3 regions of the Alteromonas sp. ABH4_452 genome follow, and region 3 is predicted to be linked to each of the others. Evidence: predicted binding sites of a transcription regulator. Region 3 holds the regulator's gene; each other region holds the start of a gene.

Region 1 (4,295 bases), 1.6 Mb from region 3:
TACGAAGCGCTAGCGAGTTTAAACTCGCTCCCTGCCCAGCAAGCCACGCTGATGCCTGAAACAACCATGATTGTGGTAAAAGATGACCAAAATTCAGATAACATAGATGTGTTTACTGCCCTTAGGAACAGTGCCCACTACAATGTGAACAGTCTGTTCGAAGAAGAAGAAAATCGCGAGCCATCTAAAGACTCAATTACTCTGGTGCATGGAATTTTGGGTAGCTATCCCGATGCGTTTTGGTATATCAACGCTTCTGGCGTTAATGCGTCGATAGAAATGCTGAAGACAATTAAAAGTGAAGCTGATTACCAAGCTTTGCTCGACAATGTCGCTATGCGCCGAACAAACCCTAATTTTTGGGCCTTTAGCGACAAATTGATTCAGTGGTCTAGCGAGCACTACCCTATTGAAGGCGGCCTGCTCGACTATAATCGATTAGAAGATCGCTAAACCTTGCACTCTGTAACGTTTTACGCTTTTCTTTTGCAAAATACCTGTGCTAATGTCCGACCATTGGAAATGAAAGGACATTAGCATTCCATGCCCTATCAAACCGTTGCTTTAATTGGAAAACCTCAGCACGCTGCAACCCATGACAGCTTAAATATTCTTGCCGAATATTTATTAGCCAAAGGCTGCAAACTATTAGTTGAGGAAAGTATTGCTGAAGAGCTTGAAACTGAAAACGTCAAAAGCTGTAACCTTGTTACTATTGGCAAAGAGGCTGACCTTGCCGTTGTAGTAGGTGGTGACGGCAGCATGCTTGGTGCCGCCCGTGTACTGGCGCGTTTTGACATCCATGTTGTAGGCGTAAACCGCGGTAATCTTGGTTTTTTAACAGACATCCACCCTGATGATATCGTTCAACAGCTTGACCTTATCTTCAATGGAGAGTGCGTGGTTGAAGAGCGCTTCTTACTTGAAGTCGAAGTTTATCGGCACGAAAAGCTTAAAAGTAACAACTCTGCCGTAAACGAAGTGGTGCTGCATCACGGTAAAGTTGCTCATATGATGGAATTTGAAATTTATATCGATGAGCAATTCGTATTTAGTCAGCGAAGCGATGGATTGATTGTCGCCACACCTACAGGCTCGACTGCATACTCTCTTTCTGCCGGCGGCCCTATTATTATGCCAAAGCTTGATGCGCTAACTTTAGTACCCATGTTTCCTCATACACTGAGCAGTCGCCCCATAGTTGTTGATGCAGACAGTCAGGTATCGATGAAAGTGTCAAAGGTAAACAGTGATTCCTTGCAGGTAAGTTGTGATAGCCACATTGTTCTACCCGTATTGCCTGGCGATGAAATCCGCATCAACAAAAGCGTAGACAAGCTTCATCTTGTTCACCCCAAGGGTTACAGCTATTTTAACGTACTTCGCAAAAAGCTAGGTTGGGGCAGTAAGCTTTACTAGCCTCATTCCTTTCTCATCATTTCTAATGTGCATTTATTACATTAGCCTGTAGCATTTTCTTAATTGCTACAGGCTTGAAAAATAAAGATTTTTTAATCTTTCCCTATTTCTCTATTAAAAACGCGTACTTATAAAACTCTCAGATTTCGGCATACCCGTTGCAAATGTCTAGGTAAGTTGTTGGCACAGGGCTAGTGAGATTTCGGCCCCTTTTGATGTTTGACATCGTGCTGATTTATTTACATTCAATAGGAGATATCATGAGTAACACCAATATCAAATTTACAGCCCCAGGAATGGATAACGATGCTGCTGCCAAAACAATTAAGGTATTGGATCAGCGATTGGTTGCACTATTAGATCTACAGTTAACCTTAAAGCACATTCACTGGAATGTGGTAGGACCAAATTTTATTGGCGTACATGAAATGCTAGACCCTCAGGTAGATGCAGTACGCGAAATGACAGACACCATTGCCGAACGTATTGCAACCTTAGGCGGCGTACCAAAGGGCACACCAAAAGCCATTGTTGAAGGTCGCAGCTGGAACGATTACGAACTAGGAAAAGGTCTAGTACTTGACCACCTTAAAGCACTAGATGCTGTATATGATGGTGTAAATGGCGACCATAGAAAGGTGCTAGAGCTTCTTGGTGAAATTGACCCAGTATCGGAAGATATGATCACCGGTCAGCTGGCAGACTTAGAACAATTTCAGTGGTTCGTACGCGCACATATTGAATCTGGAAGCGGTGAATTGAAGCAATAAACATTATTATTGAATCGTAGATAGTTATCTGACTGTTAACAATTTAATTGAAGTTAAAATTCTGAAGGAGAGCTTAGGCTCTCCTTTTTGTTGTTTAGTTTTAAAAAACCGTTACAGCAGTCAACGTATTGGCTTGCTAGCTTTCTTCATAGATAGGCTTTTTGCTGTCGAATTTCACTTAGATTAGTACTATATAGATTTCTGTAAAAAACGCATTCTCATTAATTTCGTTTCTGCAGGTTACTCATAACCTCACATAACCATCAGAACTTATAACATTGATTTCTCTGCCTTTATTAGCTTCCTTTTTATTTTTAGCGTAATTTTTTCACGACTTAACTTTACACAGCCAAAATACTGTATATATTATCAGTTACTGTATATATCATCATGTTCAACTTATTCGAGTGTGGTTATGTTAGCGCATCTTTCTATTTCTAATTTTGCTGTTGTAAAACAATTATCGGTTCAACTGGAAAACGGGTTGACTGCAATAACCGGTGAAACCGGCGCAGGTAAATCAATTGCTATTGATGCGTTAAGCTTGTGCTTAGGCGAACGTGCCGACGCAAACGCTGTGCGTAAAGGAAGTACGAAAGCTGAAATCATCGCACACTTTTCTTTGAGCAATAACGCGTTAGCTAAAGCTTTTCTCGATGAACATGAACTTACCTCAGACGAGGATGAAAACAGCTGCTTTATTCGCAGAGTTATTTCTAAAGAAGGTCGTTCAAAAGCGTTTATCAATGGTACCCCCGCTTCGCTTCAGCAGTTAAAAGGCTTAGGCCAATATTTGTTAGCCATTCACGGTCAAAACACACACCTGCAACTGTTGAAAGAAGATCATCAAAGAGATCTAGTTGACGGTTACGCTAAGCATGATGAATTGTTAGCGCAAGTTGCCGAAACTCATTCAATCTGGCGTGATAAGCAACGCACACTAAAGACACTTCAAGAGCAAGCACAGCAGCGAGAAGATAGAATTCAGCTGTTAACCTATCAGGTGCAAGAGCTCGATGAATTTGCTATTGAAGAGGGCGAGTTCGAAGAGTTGGAAGTAGAGCACAAGCGCTTAAGCAATGGTCAAAGTCTTTTAGAACAAGCGCAGACTAGCGTGTACAACTTATATGAAAATGATGAGGGCAATGCTTTATCAGTGATTCAAAGCAGCATTGAGCGCTTAGGCGAATTAGAAGCCCATGATGCAAGTCTAACGCCTATGATAGCATTATTAAACGACGCGGCAATTCAAGTAGAAGAAGCTGCGGGAGAGCTGCGTAGCTACTGCGATCAATTAGAAATTGACCCGCTTCGTCTACAGCAAGTTGAAGCGCGCTATGCTAAGGCAATGGAGCTGGCACGTAAACATAGCGTTATGCCAGAAGGGCTATATCAACACCATCAAGAGCTAGCCGCTGAATTCAATTCACTATCTGAACAAGAAACACTGTTAGGTACACTTGAAGGCGAAGTAGAAGAAGCGCGAGCAACATACCTAACTGCGACCAAAGGGTTGTCTGAAAGCAGACAACGTGCTGCTGGTAAGTTAAGTAAAGACATTGAGGCTCAAATTCGACAAATGAATATGCCTCATGCAAAAGTAGATATTCAAATTCAGTACGATGAGCTTAAGAAGCCTGTTAGCTCAGGTCTTGATACTGTCGAGTTCAAAGTCTCTACCAACCCGGGTCAGGATGCAGACAAATTAGAAAAAGTGGTGTCAGGTGGTGAATTATCGCGTATAGGGCTGGCTATTCAGGTAATTGCAAGTGACAATCACGCAACGCCTACCATGATTTTCGATGAGGTAGATACAGGTATCAGCGGGCCAACTGCATCTATCGTTGGCGGCCTTTTACGAAAACTGGGCAAGCAGTCACAAGTAATGTGTGTTACGCATTTGCCACAAGTAGCTGCGCAGGCGCATAACCAGCTGTTCGTCACTAAACTCACTGATGGGGAAAGCACAGAAACTCAAATGCTACCGCTTACCAAGCAAGACCGTATTGATGAGTTAGCGAGATTGCTAGCCGGTGACAAAGTGACCAAATCGGCCTTAGCAAACGCAAAAGAACTGCTAAAAAGCGCAGCATCGAACTAAAATGC
Region 2 (4,295 bases), 620 kb from region 3:
TCGATGATCAGTACCCCGTCTTCCCCAGCTGATACGCCAATATTTCCACCTGCGCCTGTAAGCATGTGCACAGAGCCTTTTATCGCGGTTGCCTTTACTTCAACATCGGCGAACCTGTCTTGTGCATTGGCTGGATGAACCGATGAATAAATTAAAGGACTAGCAGCTAAGAACGCAGCTACAATGTGGGCGCTAAAACGAGGGGCAGTTTTCATTATTATTTCCTTGTAAGAAGCCTGTTTAAATAAGACCTCTTACACTATGACCTAATTTCACAATTAGATCATTTTTTCGTCATTAGGGATATCACCCACATAAGCAAAACGAGGGAGTGTCTCGCCGTCTTTTTCTACTGACTCCAAAAACATATCCAGAGGGCGAACCCATAACGCCTTTTCGCCATAACACGGCCGATATACCACTAATTTACTCTCGTCTTCTGAGTGGGTGGCTACTTCGTAAACATCGTATAAATTGCCTTTATAATGCTTGTAACGGCCGGGGGTTTTAAGTTGTATTGAATCCATTGTGACCTTCAAGGTAAGTGTTGCGTCAAAGAATAAGGCGCTAGTGTTAATTAAATTGGCTCAAAAGGCAAAACCAGCTGTTGTGTTGATTGGTCGGCGGCGAGGCCTATATGCACGCCTACAAGACGGATGCCACGCCCTGTTGCGCGTTCAAAAGCTTCCTGCATTAATGTACGAAAATAAGCTTCATCAAGCGTAGCGCAACGATGTTCAACCGTGGTCAGCTGAAAGTCGTTAAACTTAAGCTTTACGCCTTGTGTGCGAATACGCACAGGCTTGCCCGTCCGCTTCTTATGGTTTTCCATTCGCTCCTGAAGCTTTTCAAACAAATGGGGCAAGAAGTCGATGCATTGCTCGATAGTGTGTATATCTTCGCTTAGCGTGCGCTCTACGCCTATAGACTTGCGCTCTCGAGATACTGACAACTCGCGCTCATCGATGCCATGAGCCCGTTCCCATAGCACACTACCGAATTTGCCCAGCTCTTTTTGAATGCGCTCAAAAGGATACTGGCGAACGTCGTTACACGTATTCAGCCCCATGCGCTGAAGCTTTTGCATGGTAACTTTGCCCACGCCTGGAATTTTCTTTAGCGGCATCTCCCGTACAAACTCATCAAGTTTATCAGGCGTGATCACGCAAATACCGTTAGGCTTGTTTTCATCGCTGGCTACTTTTGCCACGAATTTGCAGGGTGCGACCCCTGCTGAAGCGGTAAGACCTAATTCGTTTTGAATACGCGCGCGTATTTCTTCAGCGATTAACGTAGCGCTACCACCACAAAACTCACTGTTAGTAACGTCCAAATAAGCTTCATCTAATGATAGGGGTTCAATAAGGTCGGTATAGTCTGCAAAAATTTTACGTATTTTTTGCGACTCAGCGGCATACACCTCCATTCGCCCTTTTACTAGCGTGAGATTGGGACATAATTTTAGGGCATACGCTGTTGCCATAGCCGAGCGCACACCAAATTTGCGGGCGGGATAATTACAGGTAGAGATAACACCGCGACGGTCGGCACTGCCGCCAATAGCAATGGGAATATCGCGCAAGGCTGGGTTATCGCGCATTTCTACTGCGGCGTAAAAACAATCCATGTCAACGTGGATAATTTTTCGCATTACCTGCCTTTGTTCTTAACGTGCTCACACGAAACTGTACAAAAAGACAGTATATTATCAATAGCGTTTAATTACACTACCTCGTTTTGATAATTAACGAGATTGATTGGTCCTCACTCTTTTGCATGAATGGCTTAAGTTAAAACGCGTGTTTTTTTACAGAACGTTGCCAGAATAAAAGTACTAAACAAAAAGCGGCGACACACCAACATTGATGTGTCGCCGCTCAATTATGTAAACGCCAAAACAAGTATCAAAATTGCCCCAGCAGTTTTACTTAATTCACTCTGCCTAACCAATACATTACCCGAGATGTTGCCATCATCACTTCTAGGCTTCCCTCAGCAGACTTTCTCGCGTGTAGAGAGTGGCTGCGGGCCGGACCAATCAACGCAGGGCTTTTCCAAATACTGATGCCTTCAACCGTCATTTCGCTGAGTTCAGAAGCACCGTAGTAACTCCAATCATTGTCATGCGCCGTTGTCACAAGAAGTGTCTGTTCAGTAGCGGTTGCTGGATTGGCTACCATGTCTACAATAACCTTATTTATCGAAACTTCCGATGTCTTGGTCAAACTGGTGTCAGCTACATCATACATAACTAGAGATTGGTTCTGATTATAACAGGCCAGTTCAGCGGCAGCGTCACTATCAGCATTAATAAAGGTAAGGCGCGCGCAAGAAATATCGGCGCTTGCTTGAATAGAGAAACCTGATGTTGTTGGTTTGAGTAATTGCGTTATGTCGTCGCCTTGAGAAAGCGCCACGTACACATTGCCATTGATCGCGGCAATATCAAAATCACGGAAATATTGAGGCATGGTGTAAGTGGCCAACATAACTTGATTATTCACGTCGACCGCTTTTAATGTGCGACCATCAACATACACTGCATCATCGAAACCATCGTTATTGAAGTCGAATGCCTTGATAACTGAAACATCATTTGAATAATCGCCTGTAATCTCATATTGAATAGAGAAATCATTTAATCGCATTGCAGCGAATGCGCCATCATAGGTTTCTGCACTAGGTAGGAATAAATCACCAGCACCGTCATTGTTGTAATCGGTAGTTACAGCAACACTAGAGTTATCCCAGTTAGAAGAAATCTCTTCACTAGTAATGTAATTCCCTGTGTTCTCCATTAGTAAGACCTTAGAGCCGTCATAACCACTACCCGTGCTTGGCACGAAGAAAACAGCACGTTCGTCACCAGGGTACAAATCTGCCCACCCAGCCGCACTAAAGCTATCTAGTTGATATGTGGTTGCCGACGTTTTTATTGTTGCAGAAGTGGCTGTGACATCTGCCGTTACGAGTAAATTTTCACCAGAATGTGTAGTACCGGTGCCCCATAACAGTTCGTTAAGGCCATCATTGTCGGCATCGCCAAGGGTCAGCGAGGTCGAACCATGATCAACCATATCAACGCTAAATACTGAAGTGAGCGTGTTACTAGACAGCTTCATGGCGTGGACATTGCCCCATTGGCAGTCCCCTACAAGCAATACAGGATCACTATCGTCAGTCAGTTTTCCTGCGCTAATGTCGCAAGTATTAAAATTCTCAACACTCGTAATTTGAGACTTGTCTTGTGCTGAGTACACATAGATGTAAGACCAACTGTCAGCTCCTACAATTTCATCAATACCGTCGCCATTTATATCGGCAACGGCAATGTGATGACTACCAAATCCTGAGTTCAGAAACCATTGGTTTTCACCAGAATCAAGGTCATAGACCAAACCAGAATTAGTAACCAGCTCTAACTGAGTGTCGGAATCTACATTACCCAGAGCAATTTCATAGGTATCTTCGGCGGTAAACGTAAATAAAGGTGTTTCGGACGAACTAAGGTCTACCACCACAATATCACTGGCTTCGCCGTAATCACGTGGTGAGTATAGGTAGGCCAATTCATCGTCACCATCATTATCTATGTCACCGAGAACGGCACTATGTATGTAGTTGTCGGTAGTTAAAAGCGTTGTTGCCGTTTCGTCAATGTCGGTAACAACGGATACGCCGTGTTCAGATATCACTAGAATATCGGGGTAATCGTCGTTATCAAAATCGGTACTGAGGACTTGTTTTACTGTTCCACCTTGCTCGATTTTATAGGGGTACATCCAAGTTTGGTTGTAGATGCCGTTTTGATAAGACAGTAAAAATACGCGATTTGCAGAATCGGTGGAGAGAACTTCATTGTCACCGTCGTGGTCGAAATCACCCACTACCATTGAATTGTTCAGTTTAGGCACTTCAATACCCGAGCGAGCTAACTCTTGAACGTCATTATTAGTCACTGAGACATCAGTTTTGACTACTTCGGCACCTTCTTCACCCGTTGAAAAACCAAATTCGTAAAGTTGGGTTTTAAACAACTGATTACTCGGCGCTTGCCAAGAAATCAATCCATCTTCGTTAATGGTAGCGCCTGAAGGCGCTGACACTAAGGTCGGAACCCCTTGATTGTCGCCAAGATCAGGGTCAGACACAATTGCACTAAATTCGATATATTCGCCAGGAGACACCGATTCAGGTAAGTTTTCGAACGCTACTTGTGCCGGTGCATCCGCAAGAGTGATTGAAGTGCGACCTGACTCTACAGTGTTAGCGCTATCAGAGACGACCATTGACAC
Region 3 (4,295 bases):
TACAATTTGTAGGCCGGGCTGAAACAGTTCAGCGCGAATAACCATGGCCATTGCGCCGCCAACCAAAAACATAATGAAGGCAAACCACAAGTAAAGTGTGCCTATGTCTTTATGGTTAGTAGTAAACAACCAGCGCGTTATTCCTTTCGGAATATGATCGTGGTGTTCATGGTCATTATGTGTATGATCACCCTGTACGTGACCACCATGAGTCGCAGAGGTATCTGGCGAAATAACTTCAGTTGCTTTGCTCATTTGTCTGCTCCTAGTTTCCGTTTGCCACAGCATTGACGTCTTTGGCTTGAACCATATCGCCAGTGTTATTACCCCACGCATTGCGCTCGTAAGTGACTACCGCAGCAATTTCTTTAAGGCTCAGCATTTTGCTAAACGCCTGCATGGCCGTACCTGCCTTACCATGAAGCACAATGTCGATGTGACCTTGCTGGTCCTCTAACGCCATCTTGCTGCCTTTAAGTGCTGGGAATACACCGGGTAAACCCTCACCATTTGGCATGTGGCACGCTGCACACGTGGCGTTGTAAACGCGCTCGCCTTCTTTCATCAATTCATCCATAGACATATTCATAGAAAGTAGGCGCTGTTCTTCTTCTTTCGCTTTACGAACAATTTCTTCCTGCTCGCCCATCCATTTATCAAATTCAGCTGGCTCTTTAGCGATAACCACAACAGGCATATAGCCATGGTCTTTTCCGCAAAGTTCTGCGCACTGTCCGCGATAAATACCAGGCTCATTGACCTTGGCCCAAGACTCGTTAATAAAGCCTGGATTTGCATCTTTTTTCACAGCAAAATCCGGGACCCACCACGAATGGATAACGTCGTCAGAGGTAATAAGAAAACGCACTTTTTTCCCAGTTGGAATAACTAACGGACGGTCAACTTCAAGCAGATAATTGTCGGTTTTTTGAAATTTGTTCTCTATTTGCTCACGCTGAGTAGCAAGCAGTGAGTAAAATTCTACGTCGCTGTCCATGTACTTGTAGTGCCACTTCCACTGTGAGCCTGTTACTAGCACAGTCATGTCAGGCTCAGACGTGTCCTCCATCGCAATAAGCGTGTTTGCCGCAGGCACAGCCATAAAGATGAGAATAAGAAAAGGTACAACGGTCCACGCTATTTCAACCTTCACGTTCTCATGAAAGTTAGCGGGCTTGGCGCCACGAGACTTTCTATGCAGATACATTGAGGCGAACATCACGCCAAAAACTACAACCGCGATACCTACACAAATGAAGAACATCAACATATGCAGATCATAGACCTGCCCACTGATGTCGGTAGCACCGCGTCTCAAATTAAGCGAAGAGGCTTCTTCACTAACTTCTTGTGCAAGAAGCAAAGGGGAGAAAAGCAAAAATGGTATTATTGAACACCACTTTGCAAAAACGGTCGTTAGTTGTTTCACTCAGCACCTCCGTAATAGCAAGACCAAAAACGCTGATTATTCTGCGCGCTGCCCTACCAAATGGTTTGCGAACGATTGACCCATCACCTCAACTTGTAAAACAAATTTAGAGTCATTGTTATTATTTTGTTAATCTCTGTATAAGAATTGCGCAATAATGTCGTGTCGTCTAGTCTTTTCTATTAAAAATTTAATGAAGAGGCTAATTTTTAACCATTTCTTGTGGCAGGCTTACGTTACAATTTTGTTGGAGAGGGTATTGGGCGTGCTCGCGGCGCTTAAAAAATCAAACGCGCATTTTGAACGGGGTGTTGATGAGGATGAAGCTTCATTTGGTCATAAAATCAACAATTAACACATCGCTCGTCCTATTTTTCAAACAAACTTTCAAATAATAAATGTGTATTAGCCAATTCATTCTCGGGCCAAATAGCACATATCTTTCGCACAATGGTGATGCCAGATTTCGTAGTTTTGAGACATACTAACAAACGCTAACCTAAGAAAATTAACTAAAATATGGTACTAAAAGGCATAAAAAAAGCGGCTAATACGCCGCTTTTGATTGAAGATGCTAAAACCTTACATCCAGTCGGCGTTTCTAATAACACCTACGGCAATACCTTCAATAGCAAAAGGCTCGCTGGCAAGGTCTACCTTAATTGGCGAAAACTCTTCGTTTTCAGCATGAAGTAAAACTTCACGACCGCGTTTCTCTAAACGCTTCACCGTAACGTCTTCATCCACCCGCGCGACCACTACCTGACCGTTGTGGACATCGGTCGTGCGATGCACAGCAAGAAGATCGCCATCCAAGATACCGATGTCCTTCATGCTCATGCCGTTTACACGAAGTAAAAAGTCTGCCTGAGGCTGAAACAAAGCAGGGTCGACCTTGTAGTGGGATTCTACATGCTCTTGCGCCAAAATTGGCTCACCAGCCGCCACGCGCCCTATTAGAGGCAAGCCTTCTTCTTCTGGTGCAGTATCCTCGAGGGGGATATTTAACTTAATACCACGCGAGGTACCAGGCAAAATTTCAATTACGCCCTTACGCGCCAATGCCTTCAAATGTTCTTCTGCTGCGTTGGCAGAACGAAAACCAAGTTGACGAGCTATTTCCGCGCGCGTAGGCGGCATTCCCGTTTCTTGCATGGTTGTTTTAATAAGTTCTAAAACTTCAGTTTGTCGAGCTGTGAGTGGGCGCATAAAAGACCTGTCTGTTCATACAGTTCCTGTAAGTATATACACCTAAAAGCAAATAACAAGCGCAAAGTCTTGAAACTATGGAGCAAGCTGCATGGGGCTAGCACCTAGTATATAAAAACTAGGGGGCTTAAGGCTGTCAAATACGTGAAACCTCGCGCAGCCTAAAGTTTTTATTACTCTAGAATAACTCGATTTCGGCCATTCTTTTTCGCCGTATATAGCAGTTTATCCGCTTTGGAAAGTAACACACTAAAGTCAAGATTCAAGCTATCCTCAGCAAAGACAGCACCAATACTTATTGTCACGAATATCGTGTCTTTCTTGTATTTAACTTCTGTTTTTTCAACAGCCTCTCGAAGTTTGTTAAATCGCCTTTCTTCGTCTCTTTTGTTGTCTGAAATTGCTACTATCGCAAACTCTTCTCCACCAAGACGTGAAACAATATCGGGCTCCACATAATATTCTTCGATGAGGTGGGCTACTGAAATTAGAGCTTGGTCTCCTGCATCATGTCCATAAGTATCGTTAACCTTTTTAAAGTGGTCTATATCGATTACCGCTACGCTCACTCTATTGCTTTGTGCAGAGAGCTGATGGCATTTATCAACAAAAGCTCGTCGATTGTACAGCCCAGTTAGCGAGTCAGTCATGGCCAGCTTACGCAACTTCTCTTCAGCTATCGCGCGTGATTCTTCCAGTTCAACCGCATAGAAAAGACCGGCTAATGCATCTAATAGAGGTTGCAAAAACTCAGCATCATCGAAGGTGTAGGGCTCGAATTTATTGGCTAAACCAATCATGCCCACCACTCTATCTTTGATCTTAATCGGTAGCCCTAAAAATCGACTAATGCGGGGGTGCCCTTGGGGCACCCCTTTTGAGTTTGGATGACTTCCTGAGGCATTACTAATCGTTACCTCACCGGTTAAAATTGTGGTACCGAAAAGGTTATCGAAACTACTGAAATACAAGTTTCGCTTTTTGTACTCGTTGTATTGCGTAAAGCTGCTGCTGTCCCAGACTATTTCAGAAATAGCATGAATAAACAGCTTCGATGCATCGCCTTCACCTTTCATTTGCCCAATGAAAGCGAACTGACTATCCGAGATATCAATAAGCTCGGGTAATACCGTTTGGCAGGCCATGGTTAAATCGTTGTTCTGGAGATAAGAGGCACGGGTTTTATTTATAAATTGAAGTAGCTGGGTTTTCTTTTTCTCATGAAGCTCACTTTCCATTCTCTGCGTGATGTCGCGATGAATACCAGCAACGCGAATAGCCTTACCCGCATTGTTAAATTCTACGGTTTTTCCGTAGGTTTCAACCCAAACCCACGCGCCGTTAGTATGTTTCATGCGAAACGTGGTATTGAAAACCTTGCTTTTACCAATGATGTGCTCGTTTAATTGCTTTTCTACTTTTACATAGTCCGCGGGGTGAATTAACTGCCTGAAAAAGCGAGAGCTGGTGTCATAGTACTCATATTCCAGACCGACGATATCACACCAACGCTTGTTTACTTGGTTTACGTCAGCGGCCAAATTCCAATCCCATGTGCCCAATTCAGAGGCTTCCAATAACAGCCGCATGCGCTGGTTTGTTTTGTTGAGCTTGTCTTCCACATATTTTTGGTCGCTGGTGTCAAATAAGAACGCCT

Evidence for each region. The regulator LexA, encoded in region 3, represses DNA repair genes until DNA is damaged. The targets are predictions, from matches to a motif close to TACTGTATNNNNATACAGTA.
Region 1: the regulator LexA is predicted to act here: its motif matches at 2,545-2,564, upstream of recN (DNA repair protein RecN).
Region 2: the regulator LexA is predicted to act here: its motif matches at 1,684-1,703, upstream of dinB (DNA polymerase IV).

What each region holds. Positions count from the first base shown of each region.
Region 1 covers NZ_CM149973.1:3,353,332-3,357,626, forward strand. Annotated here, with positions in the region: gene ACYX4N_RS14330 (fatty acid cis/trans isomerase) at 1-453, shown strand, start outside; gene nadK (NAD(+) kinase) at 544-1,419, shown strand; gene dps (DNA starvation/stationary phase protection protein Dps) at 1,680-2,189, shown strand; gene recN (DNA repair protein RecN) at 2,605-4,290, shown strand.
Region 2 covers NZ_CM149973.1:1,061,013-1,065,307, reverse strand. Annotated here, with positions in the region: gene ACYX4N_RS04600 (MBL fold metallo-hydrolase) at 1-215, opposite strand, end outside; gene ACYX4N_RS04595 (DUF1653 domain-containing protein) at 279-527, opposite strand; gene dinB (DNA polymerase IV) at 578-1,651, opposite strand; gene ACYX4N_RS04585 (FG-GAP repeat domain-containing protein) at 1,929-4,295, opposite strand, start outside.
Region 3 covers NZ_CM149973.1:443,993-448,287, reverse strand. Annotated here, with positions in the region: gene ctaD (cytochrome c oxidase subunit I) at 1-255, opposite strand, end outside; gene coxB (cytochrome c oxidase subunit II) at 266-1,429, opposite strand; gene lexA (transcriptional repressor LexA) at 2,012-2,638, opposite strand; gene ACYX4N_RS01925 (sensor domain-containing diguanylate cyclase) at 2,812-4,295, opposite strand, start outside.